Regions from separate parts of the Streptomyces sp. NPDC014006 genome, predicted to be linked through region 2. Evidence: predicted binding sites of a transcription regulator. Region 2 holds the regulator's gene; each other region holds the start of a gene.

What was found. The regulator HrcA, encoded in region 2, represses chaperone genes, less so after heat shock. The targets are predictions, from matches to a motif close to TTNGCACTCNGNNNNNCNGAGTGCNAA.
Region 1: the regulator HrcA is predicted to act here: its motif matches at 4,297-4,323, upstream of groL (chaperonin GroEL).
Region 3: the regulator HrcA is predicted to act here: its motif matches at 2,548-2,574, upstream of groES (co-chaperone GroES).

Annotation. Positions count from the first base shown of each region.
Region 1 covers NZ_JBICAJ010000007.1:386,201-391,973, forward strand. The annotation lists gene murQ (N-acetylmuramic acid 6-phosphate etherase) at 1-235, shown strand, start outside; gene ACF1GV_RS25145 (hypothetical protein) at 365-943, shown strand; gene ACF1GV_RS25150 (NADH:flavin oxidoreductase) at 1,172-2,299, opposite strand; gene groL (chaperonin GroEL) at 2,513-4,135, opposite strand; gene ACF1GV_RS25160 (cold-shock protein) at 4,445-4,648, opposite strand; gene ACF1GV_RS25165 (MoaD/ThiS family protein) at 5,056-5,334, opposite strand; gene thrC (threonine synthase) at 5,420-5,773, opposite strand, start outside.
Region 2 covers NZ_JBICAJ010000001.1:473,993-479,765, forward strand. The annotation lists gene ACF1GV_RS02125 (DUF3097 domain-containing protein) at 7-816, opposite strand; gene ACF1GV_RS02130 (MBL fold metallo-hydrolase) at 859-1,587, opposite strand; gene hrcA (heat-inducible transcriptional repressor HrcA) at 1,750-2,766, shown strand; gene dnaJ (molecular chaperone DnaJ) at 2,767-3,903, shown strand; gene ACF1GV_RS02145 (nitronate monooxygenase) at 4,050-5,132, shown strand; gene ACF1GV_RS02150 (16S rRNA (uracil(1498)-N(3))-methyltransferase) at 5,129-5,773, shown strand, end outside.
Region 3 covers NZ_JBICAJ010000008.1:173,753-179,525, reverse strand. The annotation lists gene ACF1GV_RS26610 (SAM-dependent methyltransferase) at 1-119, opposite strand, end outside; gene ACF1GV_RS26605 (polysaccharide deacetylase family protein) at 230-1,225, shown strand; gene ACF1GV_RS26600 (polysaccharide deacetylase family protein) at 1,222-2,079, shown strand; gene groES (co-chaperone GroES) at 2,721-3,029, shown strand; gene groL (chaperonin GroEL) at 3,150-4,778, shown strand; gene ACF1GV_RS26585 (ester cyclase) at 4,894-5,601, opposite strand; gene ACF1GV_RS26580 (SDR family NAD(P)-dependent oxidoreductase) at 5,680-5,773, opposite strand, start outside.

The DNA of each region.
Region 1 (5,773 bases), on a different contig from region 2:
GGTCGACGTGCGCGCCTCCAACGCGAAGTTGCGCGCCCGCTCCCGCCGGATCGTCGCGCTCGCCACCGGGGCGGGCGAGGAGGAGATCGAGGCGGCGCTCACGGCCACCGACGGCGAGGTGAAGAACGCGATCCTGGTCCTGCTCACCGGGGTGGACGGCCCGACGGCGGCCCGCCTGCTGGCCGAGTCCGGCGGCCATCTGCGCGCGGCCCTGGCGGCGGCCCACACGTCATGAACGGGGCGGCCTCCGACGGCCCCCGCCGTACATGCCGGGGTGCTCGGCATACGTCGGCTCCCCGTGCGCCCGCTGCCAGGCGCCCCTCTCGCGCACGCGAAGCGGCTGTCGCGGCCTACCCTCGAGTACATGAACCACGCGCAGCTCACCGCCCTCGGGCGCGCCCTCCGGCTCCTCGGCGAGCACGGTGAGGCGCTCACCGCCGACTCCCCGGACACCAAGCTGCACGAGGTGAAGACGGATCTGCGGCGGGCGCTGGACCTGCTGGAGGAGAGCGTGTCCTCGGCGCCGCCGACGACCCGCTGCGCCGAGCACCCGCAGGGCCCCGTGGACGAGAGCGCGCCGGACCTGTGCCTGCTGTGCGAGACACGGCGGCGGGCGGCCCGGCGGGCCGAGGTCGGCGGCGGGTACGGCCGGCCGCGTCCCCAGGACACCGCGGAGCGGATGCCGTCCCGCTACGGCGTGCGCGAGGACCGGCCGCAGCCGCAGCAGCGATGGCTGCCGGAAGCGTGGAACGGGCGGGAGTGGCAGCTGTGCGGCACGCCGCGCCACGACCGCCGGGAGGCCGAGCTGTATCTGGCCGCCCAGCGGCGCGGGCCCCGGCCGGCGATGGCGTACCGGCTGGTGCACGAGTTCACCGACTACGAGGTGCTGCGGGTGTGGGGCACGCCGGTGAAGGTGGACATCGAGCCCATGGGCAACCTGTAGCCGCGTCCCGACGCGAGGGCAGCGTGGCGGTGACCGGGGTGGTGGTCATCCGTTCGCGGCGGCCGTCTCGGACGGCTCGACCCGTTCCCCTTGCTCATGAAAATCCCTGGAGCGGTCCGGAGCGGCTCCCAGACACACGTCGGCCGGGGTGCCTCCGTTGTCCGGACACCCCGGCCGTCGCTCGGCGCGCACGCCTCTCGCTCAGCCCGGCGCGAGCGCGCCGCCGGGTCAGCTCAGCGTCTTCAGGGCCGCCGCGTCGTACGGCTTCAGCTCGTCGAAGCGGCCGGCCAGGACCTTCGCCGCCCACTCGGGGTCCTGGAGCAGGGCACGGCCGATGGCGACCAGGTCGAACTCGTCGGCCTCCAGGCGGTCCAGCAGGTTGTCGATGTTCTTGACCGGCGAGCCCTCGCCCTGGAAGGCGTGGAGGAAGTCGCCGTCGAGGCCCACCGAGCCGACGGTGATGACGCTCTTGCCCGTCAGCTTCTTGGTCCAGCCGGCCAGGTTGAGGTCGGAGCCGTCGAACTCCGGCAGCCAGTAACGGCGGGTGGACGCGTGGAAGGCGTCGACACCGGCGGCCGCCAGCGGGGTGAGGATGGCCTCCAGCTCCTCGGGGGTCTCGGCGAGGCGCGCGGTGTAGTCCTGCTGCTTCCACTGCGAGTAGCGGAAGATCACCGGGAACTCGGGCGACACCCTCTCGCGGACGGCCGCGACGATCTCCGCCGCGAACTTCGTGCGGGCCACCGGGTCACCGCCGTAGGCGTCGGTACGGCGGTTGGTGCCCTCCCACAGGAACTGGTCGACGAGGTAGCCGTGGGCGCCGTGGATCTCCACCCCGTCGAAGCCGATGCGCTCGGCGTCGGCGGCGGCCTGGGCGAACGCGGCGACCACGTCGTCGAGGTCCTGCTGCGTCATGGCCTTGCCGGTGGGCTCGGCGCCGGCCGTGACGAGGCCGGAGGGGCCCATGGCCGGGGCGTCCGGGAAGGGCGGCTCGCCCTGCTTGCGGACCATGCCGATGTGCCACAGCTGCGGCACGATCGTGCCGCCGCCCGCGTGCACGGCCTCGGCGACCTTCGCCCAGCCGGCCAGCTGCTCCTCGCCGTGGAACCGCGGCACCCGGTCGCTCTGCCCCGCCGACTCGTGCCCGACGTAGGTGCCCTCGGTGACGATCAGGCCGACCCCGGCGGCGGCACGGCGGGCGTAGTACGACACCACGTCCTCGCCGGGGACGCCGCCCGGCGAGAACATCCGGGTCATCGGCGCCATCGCGATGCGGTTCGGGACGGTCAGACCGTTGATCGTCGTCGGGCGGGACAGCAGGGCGGCCGCGCGGGCGGCGGCGGGCTCGGCGAGGGTCATGCGAGGCTCCTCAGGTGACCGGTGGGTATGTGCGCGCGCATTGTTGCACTCACTGAAGCAACCGATCACGCCCCGCCCCTCATTCCGGCGACGGGACCCGGCGAATGTGACCCCTGACACGCCCGAGGGCGGCACCTCCAGCCAGAAGCTGGACGTACCGCCCTCGGAAAGGCCTTCGCGAAGACCTGTGAAGGACAGGCGATCCCGGAAGGATCAGAAGTCCATGTCACCGCCCGGCATGCCGCCGCCGGCCGGGGCCGCGGCCTTCTCCGGCTTGTCGGCGATGACGGCCTCGGTGGTGAGGAACAGCGCGGCGATCGACGCGGCGTTCTGCAGCGCGGAGCGCGTCACCTTGGCCGGGTCGATGATGCCCTCGGCGACCAGGTCGACGTACTCGCCGGTCGCGGCGTTCAGGCCGTGGCCCGGGGTCAGGTTGCGGACCTTCTCCACCACGACGCCGCCCTCGAGGCCGGCGTTGACCGCGATCTGCTTCAGCGGGGCCTCGAGCGCGAGCTTCACGGCCTGGGCGCCGGTCGCCTCGTCACCGTCGAGCTCCAGCTTGTCGAAGACGTGGGTCGTCTGCAGCAGGGCCACGCCACCACCGGCGACGATGCCCTCCTCGACGGCCGCCTTGGCGTTGCGGACGGCGTCCTCGATGCGGTGCTTGCGCTCCTTGAGCTCCACCTCGGTGGCGGCACCGGCCTTGATGACCGCGACACCGCCGGCGAGCTTCGCCAGGCGCTCCTGCAGCTTCTCGCGGTCGTAGTCGGAGTCGCTGTTCTCGATCTCGGCGCGGATCTGGTTCACGCGGCCCGCGACCTGGTCCGAGGAGCCGGCACCGTCGACGATGGTGGTCTCGTCCTTGGTGATGACGACCTTGCGGGCGCGGCCCAGGAGGTCCAGGGTCGCGTTCTCCAGCTTGAGGCCGACCTCCTCGGAGATGACCTCGCCGCCCGTGAGGATGGCGATGTCGCCGAGCATGGCCTTGCGGCGGTCGCCGAAGCCCGGGGCCTTGACGGCGACGGACTTGAAGGTGCCGCGGATCTTGTTCACGACCAGGGTCGACAGGGCCTCGCCCTCGACGTCCTCGGCGATGATCAGCAGCGGCTTGCCCGACTGCATGACCTTCTCCAGGAGCGGGAGCAGGTCCTTGACCGAGGAGATCTTGGAGTTGGCGATGAGGATGTACGGGTCCTCGAGCACCGCCTCCATGCGCTCCATGTCGGTGGCGAAGTAGGCGGAGATGTAGCCCTTGTCGAAGCGCATGCCCTCGGTGAGCTCGAGCTCGAGGCCGAAGGTGTTGCTCTCCTCGACGGTGATGACGCCTTCCTTGCCGACCTTGTCCATGGCCTCGGCGATGAGCTCGCCGATCTGGGTGTCGGCGGCGGAGATGGAGGCCGTGGAGGCGATCTGCTCCTTGGTCTCGACGTCCTTCGCCTGCTCCAGCAGGGCGGCGGAGACGGCTTCGACGGCCTTCTCGATACCGCGCTTCAGAGCCATCGGGTTGGCACCGGCGGCGACGTTGCGCAGGCCTTCCTTGACCAGGGCCTGGGCGAGCACGGTCGCGGTGGTCGTACCGTCACCGGCGACGTCGTCCGTCTTCTTGGCGACTTCCTTGACCAGCTCGGCGCCGATCTTCTCGTACGGGTCCTCGAGCTCGATCTCCTTGGCGATGGACACGCCATCGTTGGTGATCGTGGGCGCGCCCCACTTCTTCTCGAGGACGACGTTGCGGCCCTTGGGGCCGAGCGTCACCTTCACGGCGTCCGCGAGCTGGTTCATGCCGCGCTCGAGGCCGCGCCGCGCCTCCTCGTCGAACGCGATGATCTTGGCCATGTGAAGTGGTCCCTCCAGGACTGGGGGTGATTACTTCGGACCGCGCCCGCGCCCGCGACGGACGGCCCCGACCGGAGGAAGCTCCTTGCCCCGCCCGGCCCTGGCCTCACCGACCCGGTCCTTACGTTGTCACTCTCACCTTCAGAGTGCTAACGCAATGATTAGCACTCGGGCATGGCGAGTGCAAGCGCCTCCCCCGCATCCGCCCCCCTCGTCAGCCGCCCGCGAACACCGCCGCACGGCGCCCTGGACACGCCGAAGGGCCCGCACCCTGTGCGAGGTGCGGGCCCTACGTGCGTGAAAGAACGTTCAGGCGGTGACGCGAACCATGTCGGCCTGCGGACCCTTCTGGCCCTGCGAGATCTCGAACTCGACCCGCTGGCCCTCCTCCAGGGTGCGGTAGCCGTCCATCTGGATGGCGCTGTAGTGGACGAAGACGTCCGCACCACCGTCGACCGCGATGAAGCCGTAGCCCTTCTCCGCGTTGAACCACTTGACGGTGCCCTGAGCCATGCCTAACTCCCCTATTACTGGCCCTTGCACAGATCCGCACTTCGCGGATCCGGGTCAGACCTCACCCCCCGATGGGTGGGGGCGTGCGCCGGAACGCGTCGACCGCGGCTGAATGTATCTGTCCAACTGCCGTCTGCAACAGGTCAATCGGACGAGAAATCTGGACGACCCGGGCCCGAAATCTCGCGAGAATTCACCTGAATTCCGAGCAAGTCGGGCCGTTCAAAGGGTGCAAAAAAGACAAAAGACCCGCATACTTTGGCTACTTCTTGTCGCCCGTGCAGCAGGTTCCAGAGATCACGCCCCGTCGATTCCGGGGCGCGTTCCCCAACTCTACCGCGCCTAATCACATGGAATTGCCCCCTCCGTTTCTCTCACGGAAGGGGCAGCCCGAGGAACTCTGTGTGTCAGCAGCCGCCGGCGACCGCCGGAATGATCGACACACCCGCGCCGTCCGGGGTGGCCGTCTCCAGACCCTGCTCGAAGCGCACGTCGTCGTCATTGACGTACACGTTGACGAACCGGCGCAGCTTGCCCTGGTCGTCCAGCACCCGCGCGGCGATGCCGGTGTGGTTCTTCTCCAGGTCCGCGATGACCTCGGCGAGGGTCGCCCCGTCGGCGGGAACCTCGGCCTGGCCACCGGTGTAGGTGCGCAGGATGGTGGGGATGCGGACAGTGACGCTCACGTGGAAACCTCCGGTGGGATAGGCGCCCTGAAGGGGCGCGGGGAACTGCGCGACCAGCCCCCCGCGGTCCGCAGACGATGGTCTCTCAGACGAGACCCGCGTCGCGGAACGAGTCGAGGGTGGGTCGGATCGTCGCGGTCAGTCCCGTACCGGCGACCGCGTCGAGGGTCTTCAGCCCATCACCCGTGTTCAGCACCACCGTGGTCTTCGTCGGGTCCAGCAAACCGTTCTCGATCAGCTTGCGGGTCACACCCACCGTCACCCCACCGGCGGTCTCCGCGAAGATCCCCTCCGTGCGGGCCAGCAGCTTGATCGCGTCGACGACCTGCTCGTCGGTGACGTCCTCCACCGCGCCGCCCGTGCGGCGCGCGATGTCCAGGACGTACGGCCCGTCGGCCGGGTTGCCGATCGCCAGCGACTTGGCGATGGTGTTCGGCTT
Region 2 (5,773 bases):
ACTGACCTACACGGGTTCGGTGACGAAATCGATCAGCTGCTCCACTTTGCCGAGCAGCTCCGGCTCCAGGTCCTTGTACGACCGCACCCGGCCGAGGATCGCCTGCCAGGCCGCGCCCGTGTTCTCCGGCCAGCCCAGGGCCCGGCACACGCCGGTCTTCCAGTCCTGGCCGCGCGGGATCACCGGCCACGCCCGGATGCCCAGCGCCGACGGCTTGACCGCCTGCCAGATGTCCACGTAGGGGTGGCCCACCACCAGCGCGTGCTCGCTCGTCACCGCTTCGGCGATCCGCCATTCCTTCGTGCCCGGCACCAGATGGTCCACCAGGACGCCGAGACGCGCGTCCGCATCCGGGGCGAAGGACTCCACGATCGCCGGGAGGTCGTCGACGCCCTCCAGGTACTCCACGACCACGCCCTCGATGCGCAGGTCGTCACCCCAGACCTTCTCCACCAGCTCCGCGTCGTGCCGTCCCTCGACGTAGATCCGGCCGGCGCGGGCGACCCGCGCGCGGGCGCCGGGCACGGCGACCGAACCGGAAGCGGTACGACCGGGCCGTACCGGAGCCGCCGGGGCGGCCCTGACCAGCGTCACCACCCGGCCCTCCAGCAGGAAACCGCGCGGCTGGAGCGGGAACACCCGGTGCTTGCCGAAGCGGTCCTCCAGGGTGACCGTGCCTGCCTCGCAGCGGATCACCGCGCCGCAGAAGCCGCTGCCGGGCTCCTCCACCACCAGGCCCGGCTCGGCCGGGACCTCGGGGGCGGCCTGGGGCTTCTTCTTCCAGGGTGGGGTCAGGTCGGGGGAGTACTGCCGCATTCGGATGACGATAGGAGAAATCCGGGCCCACAGGGGCGCGGATCAGCGCGACACGCCGAAGCGGGCCACCAGGGCGTCCCGCTGCGCCCGCACGAACGCCGCGTCCACCGCCGCTCCGTGACCGGGCACGTACAGCGCGTCCTCGCCGCCGAGCGACAGCAGCCGGTCCAGCGCGTCCGGCCAGTGCGACGGTACGGCGTCGGGGCCCGCCTGCGGCTCGCCGGACTCCTCGACGAGGTCACCGCAGAACACCACCTCCCGCTCGCCCGGGACCAGGACGGCGAGATCGTGGGCGGTGTGCCCGGGACCCACGTTGGCGAGCAGTACCTGGCGGCCGTCGCCGAGGTCGAGGGTCCACTCGCCGCTGACGTGGTGCCGGGCCGGTGCGAGGGCCGCCGCGGCCTCCTGGGCGTCCCGCGCGTCCAGGCCGTTGGCCACCGCGTCCGTGCGCAGCTCCTCGCGGCCGCGCGGGGTGAGCACCGACTCGATGCCGACGGCACCGAAGACCTCCGCGCCCTCGAACGCCGCCGCACCGAAGACGTGGTCGAAGTGGGGATGGGTGAGCGCGATATGGGTCACACCGTGACCGGTGAGCCGCTCGGCCTGCGCGCGCAGCCGGGCCCCTTCCGCGAGGCTGGATCCGGCGTCGACCATGAGCGCCGTGCCGGCGCCGACGACCAGCCCCGCCGTGCAGTCCCAGCCCGGCAGCCGGCACCGTCCGACCCCTGCCGCCAGCCGTTCCCACCCCAGCTCTTCCCAAGTCACCGTCATACCCGCGACGCTAGCCCCAACCGGCCGTGCAGTATGACCAGCCTTGCCGGGGGCGTACCCCACCGCCGTACACTGGCCCGGGGACGTCTGGCACTCGGACGCGCTGAGTGCCAGGGAGATGTCGGGGAAGATGCCGAGGGAAGACTTCTGGAGGTGTGCGCGATGCTGAGTGAGCGAAGGCTTCAGGTGCTGCGCGCCATCGTCCAGGACTACGTCGGCACCGAGGAGCCGGTCGGCTCGAAGGCACTGACGGAGCGGCACAACCTGGGCGTGTCCCCGGCGACGGTCCGCAACGACATGGCGGCCCTTGAGGACGAGGGCTACATCGCGCAGCCGCACACCAGCGCGGGGCGCATCCCCACCGACAAGGGCTACCGGCTGTTCGTCGACAAGCTGGCCGGTGTGAAGCCGATGACCGGGCCGGAGCGGCGCGCGATCCAGAACTTCCTCGAGGGCGCCGTCGATCTCGACGACGTGGTGGCCCGTACGGTGCGGCTGCTGGCGCAGCTCACCCGGCAGGTCGCCGTCGTGCAGTACCCGTCGCTGACCCGCTCGACCGTGCGGCACGTGGAACTGCTGTCGCTCGCGCCCGCGCGGGTGATGCTGGTGCTGATCACCGACACCGGCCGGGTCGAGCAGCGCATGGTGGACTGCCCGGCACCGTTCGGCGAGGCCTCGCTGGCGGACCTGAGGGCCCGGCTGAACAGCCGGGTCGCGGGCCGCCGTTTCACGGATGTGCCGAAGCTGGTGGAGGATCTGCCGGAGGCCTTCGAAATGGAGGACCGCGGCACGGTCTCGACGGTGCTGTCCACGCTGCTGGAGACGCTCGTCGAGGAGAACGAGGAACGGCTGATGATCGGCGGCACCGCCAATCTGACGCGGTTCTCGCACGACTTCCCCCTCACGATCCGGCCGGTGCTGGAGGCGCTGGAGGAGCAGGTCGTCCTCCTGAAGCTGCTCGGCGAGGCGAAGGATCCGGGCGTGACCGTCCGTATCGGTCATGAGAACGCCCACGTAGGACTCAACTCCACGTCCGTCGTGTCGGTCGGCTACGGTTCGGGCGGCGAGGCTGTCGCCAAGCTCGGCGTGGTCGGACCGACCCGCATGGACTACCCGGGAACGATGGGAGCGGTACGCGCAGTGGCACGGTACGTCGGACAGATCCTGGCGGAGTCGTAGGTGGCCACGGACTACTACGCCGTACTCGGCGTGCGCCGCGACGCGTCGCAGGATGAGATCAAGAAGGCGTTCAGGCGGCTCGCTCGCGAGCTGCACCCGGACGTCAACCCCGATCCGAAGACGCAGGAGCGGTTCAAGGAGATCAACGCCGCCTACGAGGTGCTGTCGGACCCGCAGAAGAAGCAGGTCTACGACCTCGGCGGCGACCCGCTCTCGCAGGCCGGCGGCGCCGGCGCGGGCGGCTTCGGCGCGGGCGGCTTCGGGAACTTCTCGGACATCATGGACGCGTTCTTCGGTACGGCGTCGCAGCGCGGGCCGCGCTCGCGCACCCGCCGGGGCCAGGACGCGATGATCCGGGTCGAGGTCGAGCTGGACGAGGCGGCCTTCGGCACGACCAAGGACATCCAGGTCGAGACCGCGATCGTGTGTTCCACCTGCTCGGGTGAGGGCGCCGCGCCGGGCACCTCCGTGCAGACGTGTGACATGTGCCGCGGCCGCGGTGAGGTCTCGCAGGTCACCCGGTCCTTCCTGGGCCAGGTCATGACCTCGCGGCCGTGCCCGCAGTGCCAGGGCTTCGGCACGATCGTGCCGAACCCGTGCCCGGAGTGCGCCGGTGACGGCCGGGTGCGCTCGCGGCGGACGCTGACGGTGAAGATCCCGGCCGGTGTCGACAACGGCACCCGCATCCAGCTCGCCGGCGAGGGCGAGGTCGGGCCCGGCGGCGGTCCCGCCGGTGACCTCTACGTCGAGATCCACGAGCTGCCGCACCCGACCTTCCAGCGGCGCGGCGACGATCTGCACTGCACGGTGACGATCCCGATGACGGCGGCGGCGCTCGGCACGAAGGTGCCGCTGGAGACGCTGGACGGCATGGAGGAGGTCGACATCCGGCCCGGCACCCAGTCCGGCCAGTCGATCCCGCTGCACGACCGCGGTGTCACGCATCTGCGGGGCGGCGGCCGCGGCGACCTGATCGTGCACGTCGAGGTCCAGACGCCGACCAAGCTCGACCCCGAGCAGGAGCGCCTGCTGCGCGAGCTGGCCAAGCTCCGCGGCGAGGAACGGCCCACGGGCCAGTTCCAGCCCGGGCAGCAGGGCTTGTTCTCGCGGTTGAAGGACGCGTTCAACGGGCGGTGACGTGCTGCTGAAGGACGTCTTCAACGGGCGGTGACCGACTGCGGTGGCCGGGTGGTTCTCCGCCCGGCCACCGGCCCGTTCCTGTGGCCTATGCCAAGAGGACGGGTGGGTTCGGACTTGTTCGGGGGACGTGACACCATGCCGTCATGTCCTCCCTGACCGATCTCTTCCCCCATCCGATCGTGCAGGCTCCCATGGCGGGCGGCGTCTCCGTACCGCCGCTGGCCGCCGCCGTCTGCGAGGCGGGCGGGCTGGGCTTCCTCGCCGCCGGGTACAAGACCGCCGACGGGATGTACCAGGAGATCAAGCAGTTGCGGAGCCTGACGAACCGCCCCTTCGGGGTCAACGTCTTCATGCCGCAGCCGCAGTACGCCGAATCCGGTGCCGTCGACGTCTACGCGCACCAGCTGGCCGGGGAGGCCACCTGGTACGAGACCGAGCTGGGCGACCCCGACAGCGGGCGGGACGACGGCTACGAGGCAAAGCTCGCCGTGCTGCGGGACGACCCGGTGCCGGTGGTCTCCTTCCACTTCGGTGTGCCGAGCCGTGAGGTCGTCGACTCCCTCCACCGGGTCGGCACCTTCGTGATGGCCACCGCCACGACCGCGGACGAGGCGGTCGCCGTACAGCACTCCGGCGCCGACGCGGTGATCGCGCAGGGCGTGGAGGCCGGCGGCCATCAGGGCACGCACCGGGACGTACCGGAGAACGACGGCTCGGGGATCGGACTGCTGGCGTTGCTGGCGCAGGTGCGGGAGGCCGTGTCGATCCCGGTGGTCGCCGCGGGCGGACTGATGCGGGGCAGCCAGATCGCCGCGGCGCTCGCGGCGGGGGCGAGCGCCGCCCAGCTCGGCACGGCGTTCCTCGCGACGGAGGAGTCCGGGGCGCACGCCGTGCACAAGGACGCCTTGACCAACCCGCTGTTCGTGCGGACCGAGCTGACCCGGGCGTTCTCCGGCAGACCGGCGCGCGGGCTGGTCAACCGGTTCCTGCGCGAACACGGCCCGTACGCACCGGCCGCGTACCCGGAGATCCACCATCTGACCGCGCCGCTGCGCAAGGCCGCCGCGAAGGCGGGCGACGCGCAGGGCATGGCGCTGTGGGCGGGACAGGGGCACCGGCTGGCCCGGGCCCTGCCGGCCGGGCGGCTGGTGGAGCTGCTGGTCGGCGAAGTCCGGGCGGCGGGGACAGCGTTGTCGGCCGGGAGCCATGGGGGTGAGGTGCGATGACGGCGCCCGTCTTCGTCGTCGAGTCGTTCGGGACGGACCGGGGCCGGTTCGTCCTCGACGGGCCCGAGGGGCGGCACGCCGTCTCGGTCAAGCGGCTCCAGGTGGGCGAGGAGGTCGTCCTCACGGACGGCGCCGGGCGGTACGCGCTGTGCCCGGTGACCGGGGTGGAGGGCAAGGACCGGCTGATCGTCGACGTCCCGTCGGTCGAGGAGGAGCCCGCGCCGACGCCGCGGATCACCGTGGTGCAGGCCCTGCCCAAGGGCGACCGGGGCGAGCTGGCCGTGGAGACCATGACCGAGGTCGGGGTGGACGCGATCGTGCCGTGGCAGGCGGCGCGGTGCATCACGCAGTGGAAGGGCGAGCGGGGACTGAAGGCGCTCGGCAAGTGGCGCAACACCGCCCGGGAGGCGGGCAAGCAGTCCCGGCGGGTGCGGTTCCCGGAGGTCGCGGACGCGGCGACGACCAAGCAGGTTGCGGCACTTTTGGGCACGGCGGACTTCGCCGGGGTCCTGCACTCCGACTTCGACGTCGACAGTCAGCCGCTGGCGACGGCCGAGCTGCCCGCATCCGGGGAGATCGTGCTGGTCGTCGGCCCCGAAGGGGGCGTTGCCGGGGACGAGTTGGCGCTGTTCCGTCAGGCC
Region 3 (5,773 bases), on a different contig from region 2:
GCCGGGTGCTCCCGGCGCAGCCGGGTGGCGACGGCGAGTTCGTCGGCGGGGTCGGTGTCACGCACCTGGTCGAGCAGGGCGCGGCCTTCGGGGGTGAGGAGGGGGGCGAGGTCGTTCACTGGGTCATTGTCGGGCAGGGGGGCGGGGTGTGGGCCAGTCGGTGGATGGTGGGCGGGCGGTGGTGGTGTCGGGGCGGCTGCGGGGAGGCGGACTGCGAGGATCCGGCTCCATGCGAGTAGTCGTACAAAATGACAAAACTCGGGTGTATCGGCGCGATGCTCTGCGTCGGCGTGGTGGCGCGCGTCAGGGTGGTGTCGCGCGTCGGGGTGGTCTGCTGCGGGGTTCTCTCGCCGCCCTCGCGGCCGCCGCCCTCGTCTCCGGCTGTGCTCCGGGCGTGGGACCCGCCGGGTCCGATGTCGACCCCGCCGCCGGTCAGCAGCAGGCCCTGCACGCACCACCGGCGCGCGCCCTCGACTCCTACGCCACCAAGCTGCGCGCCGAGTACGCCGCGCGGGTGGCCGCCGCCAAGCGCTGGGGCCTGACCAAGGTGCCGCTGGCCGCCCCGCCGCCGCCCCGGGTGAAGCCCCGGATCCACACCCGCCAGGGCTTCGAGGTCGACGACCACGAGGAACTGGGCCTGCCGCCGGTCTTCACCCGGATCCCGACCGACCAGAAGATCGTCTTCCTCACCATCGACGACGGAGCCGAGAAGGACCCGGCGTTCCTGCGCATGATGAGCGACCTGCACGTCCCGTACACGGCCTTCCTCAGCAACGACCTGATCAAGAACGACTACGGGTACTTCAAGAAGATGCAGGCGCGGGGGGTGACGCTGAACAACCACACCCTGCACCACCCGTACCTGCCGGGGCTGTCCTACGCCCGGCAGAAGTACGAGATCTGCGACATGCAGGACATCATCGCGAAGCAGTACGGCAAGCGGCCGACGGTCTTCCGGCCGCCGTTCGGCAACTACAACCAGGACACGCTGCGTGCCGCTCAGTCCTGCGGGATCAAGTACGCCCCACTCTGGGACGAGGAGGTCTTCGTCGACCACTGGGAGTACCGCGAGGTGGACCAGGACCTCCACCCCGGCGACATCGTCCTGACGCACTTCCGCGGCCGGGGCGACTGGAAGGGCACGATGCCCGACATGGTGCGCCGGTTCCTGAAGAAGGTGACGGACAAGGGGTACGCGGTGGCACGCCTGGAGGACTACCTGTGAGGACGCGGGGGCGGCGACGGGGGCCGGTGGCCGGGATTCTGGCGGCGGTGTGTTCGGTGGCGGTCTGTCTGACGGGGTGCGCGCAGTCGGTGGACCCGATCGAACGGCTCGGCAAGAAGACCGCGGAACGGGTGGGTACGCACCGTCCCGCCGCCCAGCCGGCGTACCGCCGCTGGGGTCTGGACCGGCCTCTGGCCTCCGCGCCTTCCGCTGCGCGGGGGCGGGTTGGCCGTGTTCTTGGTAAGGCGGGTGCGGGTGCGGGCGCCGGTCTGCCGTTGGTCGTCGACCGTGTGCCCACGCGGGACAAGGTCGTCTTCCTGACGTACGACGACGGGGCCGAGCGGGACGCTCGGTTCGTCGACCTGGTGCGGGAACTGCGGCTGCCGGTGGGGATGTTCCTCACGGACAGCGTGGTCGGGCCGGGGTACGCGCACTTCGCGCGGCTGCGGGCGGTGGGGGCGTCGCTGGAGAACCACACGCTCGACCACCCCGCGATGCAGGGCCTGCCGTATGCCGGGCAGCGGGCGGAGATCTGTGGGCAGCAGCGCAAGCTGCACGCGCGGTTCGGGGTGTGGCCGCGGCTCTTCCGGCCGCCGTACGGCAGGTACGACGCGACGACGTTGCGGGCGGCGGGGGACTGCGGGATCTCGGCGGTGGTGTTGTGGCGGGTGTCGCTGGACGGTGACGGGGGATTGTCGTACGTCGCGGGGGAACACCGGCTGGGGCCGGGCGACATCATCGCGGTGGACCCGGGCGAGACGACAGCGCCGGTGCTGCGGGAGCGGACGGTGCGGTTGTTGCGGGAGATTCAGGGTGGGGGGCTGACGGTGGGGCGGTTGGAGGACTACCTGTAGGGCGCTCGCCTGCGGGTGCGTTGTGGCTGGTCGCGCCCGCGCGGCGGAGCCGCATGTCGAATACAGCCCCGCGCCCCTTATAGGCCTGCGGCGGCCCGTTGCGGTCGCTCGTGGCGTGCGTAGCGCCTACGGCCGGTGGGTGGGTCGGGGCCGGGGTGGGGGGTGTCCGTCCTCGGTCCGGCCGCCCGTTTCCGACGAGGGCGCCCTCGCCCGGTGCCGGCCGCTGCGGGCGGACACCCCCCACCCCGTCCCCTTGCCGCCCTAGGCGGGTGCCGGCCGTCATCTGGCTCAGCTGCGGGCAGTCGTGCCGCTGGGGCGGCACGGGTGGGCTGGGGGTACCCCCTGCTCGAAGAGCTTGGGGGTGGCACCCCGCCACCGCCGGGAGCCACCCACCCCCGGCCGGCCACCGCACGGGCTCCAGGAAACGCCGGTCCACACCCCCCGTTTCCCAGACGCGCCGCACCGCAATTGGCACTCCGCTTGACCGAGTGCTAATCCCGGTCATAGTCTCGGCTCTGGCACTCGGCAGATGAGAGTGCCAACACAGCGACGGGCAGGTCCGGCACCCGCGACGACGGATCGACCTGGTCGCCACCTCAGACAGTTAACCCCGTGAGATCTCCGAAGGGGGAGGTCGGATCGTGACGACCGCCAGCTCCAAGGTTGCCATCAAGCCGCTCGAGGACCGCATCGTGGTCCAGCCGCTCGACGCCGAGCAGACCACGGCCTCCGGCCTGGTCATTCCGGACACCGCCAAGGAGAAGCCCCAGGAGGGCGTCGTCCTGGCCGTGGGCCCGGGTCGCTTCGAGGACGGCAACCGTCTGCCGCTCGACGTGAAGGTCGGCGACGTGGTGCTCTACAGCAAGTACGGCGGCACCGAGGTGAAGTACAACAACGAGGAGTACCTCGTTCTCTCGGCCCGCGACGTGCTCGCGATCATCGAGAAGTAAGCACACTTCACCCGAAGCTCTGCTTTCAGCTGCGCCCCTGGCCCCTGCGACCGATAACGAAGCCGGGCGCCGGGGCGCAGTCGTTTTACCCACGAGATTTCCGAGAGGGCTCCCGCTGCCATGGCGAAGATCCTGAAGTTCGACGAGGACGCCCGTCGCGCCCTCGAGCGCGGCGTCAACAAGCTTGCCGACACCGTCAAGGTGACGATCGGCCCCAAGGGCCGCAACGTCGTCATCGACAAGAAGTTCGGCGCCCCGACCATCACCAACGACGGCGTGACCATCGCCCGCGAGGTGGAGATCGAGGACCCGTACGAGAACCTCGGCGCCCAGCTGGTCAAGGAGGTGGCGACCAAGACCAACGACATCGCGGGTGACGGTACGACCACCGCGACCGTGCTGGCCCAGGCGCTCGTGCGCGAGGGTCTGAAGAACGTCGCCGCGGGTGCCTCCCCGGCCGCCCTGAAGAAGGGCATCGACGCCGCGGTCAAGGCCGTGTCCGAGGAGCTCCTCGCGACCGCCCGCCCGATCGACGAGAAGTCCGACATCGCCGCCGTCGCCGGTCTGTCCGCCCAGGACAGCCAGGTCGGCGAGCTCATCGCCGAGGCGATGGACAAGGTCGGCAAGGACGGTGTCATCACCGTCGAGGAGTCCAACACCTTCGGTCTGGAGCTGGACTTCACCGAGGGCATGGCCTTCGACAAGGGCTACCTGTCCCCGTACTTCGTGACGGACCAGGAGCGTATGGAGGCCGTCCTCGACGACCCGTACATTCTGATCACGCAGGGCAAGATCGGCGCCATCGCGGACCTGCTGCCGCTGCTGGAGAAGGTCATCCAGGCCGGCTCCTCCAAGCCGCTGCTGATCATCGCCGAGGACGTCGAGGGCGAGGCCCTGTCGACCCTGGTCGTCAACAAGATCCGCGGCACGTTCAACGCCGTCGCGGTGAAGGCCCCCGGCTTCGGCGACCGCCGCAAGGCGATGCTGCAGGACATGGCCGTCCTCACCGGCGCCACCGTCATCTCCGAGGAGGTCGGCCTCAAGCTCGACCAGGTCGGTCTCGAGGTGCTCGGCACCGCCCGCCGCGTCACCGTCACCAAGGACGACACCACGATCGTCGAGGGTGCCGGCAAGGCCGAGGAGCTGGCGGGCCGCGTCGCGCAGATCAAGGCCGAGATCGAGAACACGGACTCCGACTGGGACCGCGAGAAGCTCCAGGAGCGCCTCGCGAAGCTGGCCGGCGGCGTGTGCGTGATCAAGGTCGGCGCCGCCACCGAGGTGGAGCTGAAGGAGAAGAAGCACCGTCTGGAGGACGCCATCTCCGCGACCCGCGCCGCGGTCGAGGAGGGCATCGTCTCCGGTGGTGGCTCCGCGCTGGTCCACGCCGTCAAGGTCCTCGAGGGCAACCTCGGCAAGACCGGCGACGAGGCCACCGGTGTCGCCGTGGTCCGCAAGGCCGCCGTCGAGCCGCTGCGCTGGATCGCCGAGAACGCCGGCCTCGAGGGCTACGTCATCACCTCCAAGGTCGCCGAGCTCGACAAGGGCCAGGGCTTCAACGCCGCCACCGGCGAGTACGGCGACCTGGTCAAGGCCGGCGTCATCGACCCGGTCAAGGTCACCCGCTCCGCCCTGGAGAACGCCGCCTCCATCGCCTCCCTGCTGCTCACGACCGAGACCCTGGTCGTCGAGAAGAAGGAAGAGGAAGAGGCCGCCGCGGGCCACGGCCACGGCCACGGTCACTCCCACTGACGCACGTCAGCTCGCAAGGCCCGGCACCCCTGGTGCCGGGCCTTGCGTGTGGCTAGGGTCTTTCGTTTGGATCAGGCCAGACCCCGCGAGCCCGGCATGATCCAAACGAGAGGCCCTAGCGCTCCAGCGTCTCCAGCGCACCCAGCTGCTGCATCAGACCCAGCTGGTCGTGCTGCCACCACAGCTCGGCGATCTTGCCGTTGCCGCCCAAGCGGAACCAGGTGGTCCCGCTCATGGTGACCTGGTTGCCCGTGGGAGCGATGCCGAGGAAGTCACCCGTGTGCGTGGCGTTCCAGGTCCACCGCGCGCAGACCCGGTCCTCGTGGGCGAGCACGTCCTCGACCGTGAAGGAGGCGTCGAACGCCGCGCGCCACATCCGGAACTCGCTGCGCATGGAGTCCAGCCCGAGGGTGTCCTGCGGATTGATCGGGTCGTGGCTGTGGATGTCCTCGTCCAGCAGGTCGTTGAGCGGCGGCAGGTCGCCCGCCGTCCCCAGCGTGGCGAAGAAGCGCCGCACGGTGTCCTCGGACAACTGGTCGTCCCGCACCACGTCCAGGTCGGTGAACGACGGCATCTCGTCGCAGAGGGCGACCATGTCCTGGAAGATCTTGTCCGTCTCGGGCATGTTGGAGTTCCGCATCGCCTCCTCGTACGACGGGAACTCCACGATCTCGATGAAGTGAGACGCGTCGGACCGGTCCTTGCCGACCACCGCGTGCGTCGCCGTCCGCTTCCCCTTGGTCTTCTCCACCCACGTGTCCATCAGCCGGTCCATCTCGTCGAACCGGCTGGTCTTGCAGTCGATGAGCTGTACGAAGGTCATGGCGCCGCCTTCCGGTCCCCCCGTGGGTCCGGTGTCCGTCACTCCATTTTCCCACCGGACAGCCGCCCGCACCTGTCGCTACTGCGGCCCGTACTTCCGCCCCGTCCGCGAGCTGAGCCCGCCCAGCAGCCCCCTCGGGACGAGTTTCGCCGCGCCCATCAGGGCCTTGTAG